One region of the Sodalis sp. RH19 genome, then DNA from elsewhere that is predicted to be linked to it. Evidence: predicted binding sites of a transcription regulator. Region 1 holds the regulator's gene; the other holds the start of a gene.

The links. Region 1 encodes Fur, which represses iron uptake genes when iron is present. Its sites were predicted from a motif close to ATAATAATGAGAACNACTATCAA; they were not measured.
Region 2: the regulator Fur is predicted to act here: its motif matches at 1,172-1,194, upstream of ACL2XF_RS04745 (TonB-dependent siderophore receptor).

The regions. Positions count from the first base shown of each region.
Region 1 is NZ_CP178734.1:3,053,720-3,055,927, reverse strand. Features, by position in the region: gene alsR (transcriptional repressor AlsR) at 1-99, opposite strand, end outside; gene fur (ferric iron uptake transcriptional regulator) at 662-1,132, opposite strand; gene fldA (flavodoxin FldA) at 1,488-2,003, opposite strand; gene ybfE (LexA regulated protein) at 2,182-2,208, opposite strand, start outside.
Region 2 is NZ_CP178734.1:1,054,052-1,056,259, forward strand. Features, by position in the region: gene ACL2XF_RS04740 (YncE family protein) at 1-875, shown strand, start outside; gene ACL2XF_RS04745 (TonB-dependent siderophore receptor) at 1,240-2,208, shown strand, end outside.

The sequences.
Region 1 (2,208 bases):
CCGGCTTTCGTTTTCAGTCATGCCTTCTTGTTTAATACGAATATAAGGAGCAATGCCTATGCCGCGCGGCATATCGTTTTGCAGTTCCGCATCATTCATCTGGACTATCTCTGGTGATTAACATTGCCTGTCACTATATCACCATGGCGAAAGTTTAAAATCTGCTGCGAACTTCACGTTTTTTATTAATTTATAAATTTACTTTTTGTGTAAAAATCGAGTCACCGATACGGGTTAATCTCAGGAAGGTATTTTTGGCTATATTAATTCAATAAAATCATATAATTAAAATATATCTTTTGTTGTCGCTTACTGCTGACAGCGAAAAATAGCTTTATCATCAGATTCACAGAATAATTTACCTGGTGAAAAAATCGCAATAAAAACGTTGTATTTTCAATGGATTACGCAGATGAGCCCAAAAAGGCGTCCCAGGGCCTCTATTTATTCTTTATTTATTTTTATTTTCTGTGAAGTTTTCTGAAGTTTGCCGGCGGTGAGCACGGCGGTGATTGGCGGATACGACGCTTGTCGACGCGCTTCGGGAAGGAAACGTTATCAGGGAAGGGGACGGGCGGCGTTTAGCCTCATTGAAAAAATCGTTGCAGGGTGAGAAAGCGGCGCGATAACAGCCGCTTTGGAGAAACGGACCGCGCCGCGGTTATTCTTTTACGCCGTTGAGCATATCGGCGTGATCGTGCAGCGTTTCGTCTTCGCGGCAGTTGCCGATTTCACAATGCCCATACAGATATAAACTATGGTTGGTCAGCTTGATATTGTGCCTTTTGGCAATATCACGCTGGCGCGCTTCGATGAACTCGTCGCGAAATTCGATAACCTTGCCGCAGTCCAGACAGATCAGGTGGTCATGATGATACTGTTGCGTCAGTTCAAAAACGGATTTGCCGCCTTCAAAATTGTGGCGGGTTACGATACCGGCGTCGTCAAATTGGTTTAGCACGCGATATACCGTGGCCAGGCCGATTTCCTCACCCATATCGATCAGTTTTTTGTACAGATCTTCCGCACTGACGTGATGGCATTCCGGATCTTGCAACACTTCCAGAATCTTCAGTCTGGGAAGGGTGACTTTCAGGCCGGCCTTCTTCAATGCAATATTATTGTCAGTCATGCGGGTTTAGTCCTGTTACTTTGATAATCTGATTGTAGGCTAACTTAGCCTATAACATCGGTCGGCCCGAAAAATGTGACGCCGTCTCATTATAAGACTGCCTGTCCAAAATGAAAACCGCGCCTTGTTAACAACTATAGCCCGTTTCAGGGGGCGAATTCTGCAACATTTTGCTAAAAAGGGTGGAACCGCTGCGCTATTGTACCGCGTTGTGGATAAAAGTTAAAAACTTGTATCTATTAATTTGAAAGGATTTAGTTATCAGTGAGGTTGGCGGCGCCGTCCCGACGCCATGACGGCAACCGATTCCCTTGCCGGGCGCCGCGGCGGCGGCACCCTCCCGCACGGCCTTACTTTAGCTGAGCTGCAATTCAGCGCTGATTTGCTTCACCCAGCCGTCCACGCGTTCATTGGTCAGCTCGGGCTGGCGGTCTTCGTCAATGGCCAGGCCGATGAAGTGATTGTCGTCCGCCAGTCCTTTCGACGCTTCGAAATGATAGCCGGCGGTGGGCCAGTGACCGACGATGGTCGCGCCGTTGGGCTCGATAATGTCGCGAATGGTGCCCATGGCGTCACAGAAATATTCGGCGTAATCCTCCTGATCGCCACAGCCGAACAGCGCCACTTTTTTGCCGGAGAAATCTATTTCTTCCAGGGTGGGGAAAAAATCATCCCAGTCACATTGCGCTTCGCCGTAATACCAGGTCGGGATGCCGAGCAGCAGGGTGTCGAACCGCGCCAGGTCTTCTTTACTGCTTTTGGCAATGTCATGAACTTCGGCAACATCCGCACCCAGTTGCTTCTGAATCATTTTGGCAATATTTTCGGTATTGCCGGTGTCACTGCCAAAAAAAATGCCTACAGTTGCCATGAATTTGAAAACCTCTTAAATATTATGGATATGTTCCGTAACAGAATCAGCGATGCTCTGCGGCAATCATAGCAGACCCTTATGCGGGGAGAAACTCGCCGGCCGGGTTTTGTCGCAAATTTGCCCCGTCCGCGGCCTTGGGCCCTGGACGGGATGGCGCTTTACCGGGCCGGCAAGTTTATTCCGGATGCGGATCCGCGCCTTG
Region 2 (2,208 bases), 2.0 Mb from region 1:
AGCTGGACAAAGGCGGGGTGGTATATCGCCTCGACCCCGCCACGCTTGATATCACCCAGATTATCCACAACGATATCAAACCCTTCGGCGCCGCCATCAATACCAAGACCGATACCCTATACTTCGGCAACACCGTCGACGGCGCCGTCACCGCCATCGACGCCAAAACCGGCGCGGTAACAGGCCGGCTGGTGCTGGATGGGCGCCAGCGTTCTGACACCGTCAAACCGCTGGCGCCGCGTGAGCTGGTGGTGGACCAGGAGACCAATACCCTTTATATCGCCGGACTGGGTGAGTCCAGCGTGATATGGGTGGTGGACGGCGCTACCCTGACCCTGCGCGCCACCCTGGACGATATCGGCAAAATGGGCACCGGGCTGGCGCTGGACGCGGCGGCAAAACGCCTGTACGTGACCAATGCCGACAACGAACTGCTGTCCATCGACACCGTCACCAACAACGTGGTGCTGCGCAAAAAGCTCGATGAAACCGCGACGGAACACTTTTTCCTCAACCTCAGCCTGGACCCGGCGACGCACCGCGCGTTTATCACCGATTCCAAACAGCCGCAGGTGCTGGTGGCGGATACCCGCAACGGTAATATCCTGGCGAAAATCGGCGTGCCGGCATCGCTGGCTGTGCTGTTTAACCCGACGCGCAACGAAGTCTATGTAACCCACCGCCAGGCGGGGCAGGTGAGCGTGATCGACGCCAAGACCTATAACGTGCTGCGCACCATCGCTACCCCGGTGCACCCGAATAGCCTGGCCCTGTCGCCCGACGGCCAAACGCTGTATGTCAGCGTAAAGCAGGCCTCCAGCCGCCAGCAGGAAGCCACCAGCCCGGATGACGTGATGCGTATCGCGCTGCAGTAATACCCGGCAGGGCGCGACGGCGTCCTGCCTGACCCTTTCCGATATGCCGCCCGCCCCGGAACTGGACGTGCCGGAGGCACGGCGCAAGCGGGGCATTTCCGCTGCGGGTTGCCCAACGGCGGTGGCAGGCTCTGGGCGCTTACCCGATTACTGCTGATATTCTCCGGCAACCGGCTTTGCATTCCCCATTCAAGACGTCGCAGAAAGCGCGGCCTGGCTCACGCACTGGTATGCTCAGAAAACCACCGTTCTTCACATTAAGGAGAAAATGTGAAGAATTCCCGCATTCATATACAATGATAACGATTCTTATTACTATTCGTATTCTCTTGGGAAAATATAAATTGCAATAGGATCATAATAAATGTGTGTAACTAAAAATTTCACTATGGGACCGCTCGCCATTTTATTCACCGCCATTTTCAGCAGCGGCGCCGGCGCCGAAACGACGGGGGAAACCGACAGCGAGGACGTGATGGTCGTCAAGGCCACGGCCGAAGAGGAGCTGAAACAGCAGCCCGGCGTATCCATTATTACCGCGGACGACATTAAAAAAGAAACGCCGGTAAATGACCTGTCGGATATCATCCGCAAAATGCCCGGCGTCAACTTGACCGGCAACAGCGCCTCGGGCAGCCGCGGCAACAACCGCCAAATCGATATCCGCGGCATGGGGCCGGAAAATACGCTGATCCTGATAGACGGCAAACCGGTCACGTCGCGTAATGCGGTGCGCTACAGCTGGCGCGGGGAGCGCGATACCCGCGGCGATACCAACTGGGTGCCGGTGGAGATGGTCGAGCGGATCGAAGTGTTGAGAGGGCCTGCGGCCGCGCGCTACGGTTCCGGCGCTGCGGGCGGCGTGGTGAATATTATCACCAAGCGGCCGACCAACGATTGGCACGGGTCGTTATCCCTGTATACCAACCAGCCGGAGGATGATAAGGAAGGCGCCACCAAACGGGCCAATTTCAGCCTGAGCGGTCCGCTGATCGACGATGTGCTGACCATGCGATTGTACGGCAATATCAATAAAACCGACGCCGACAGCCCCGATATCAATACCCAGCAAAATGGCTCCTATGCCGCCGGCCGCGAAGGGGTGCGCAACAAGGACATCAACACGCTGCTATCATGGAAAATCGATCCCCGGCAAAGCATGGACTTCGAATACGGCTACAGCCGCCAGGGCAATATCTACACCGGCGATACCCAGTACAGCAATGGTAACGTCAGCAGCCTGGTGCCGACGCTGTATGGCGAGGAAACCAACCGCATGTACCGCCAGAATTATGGCGTGACCCATAACGGCGTCTGGGACTGGGGCCAGTCC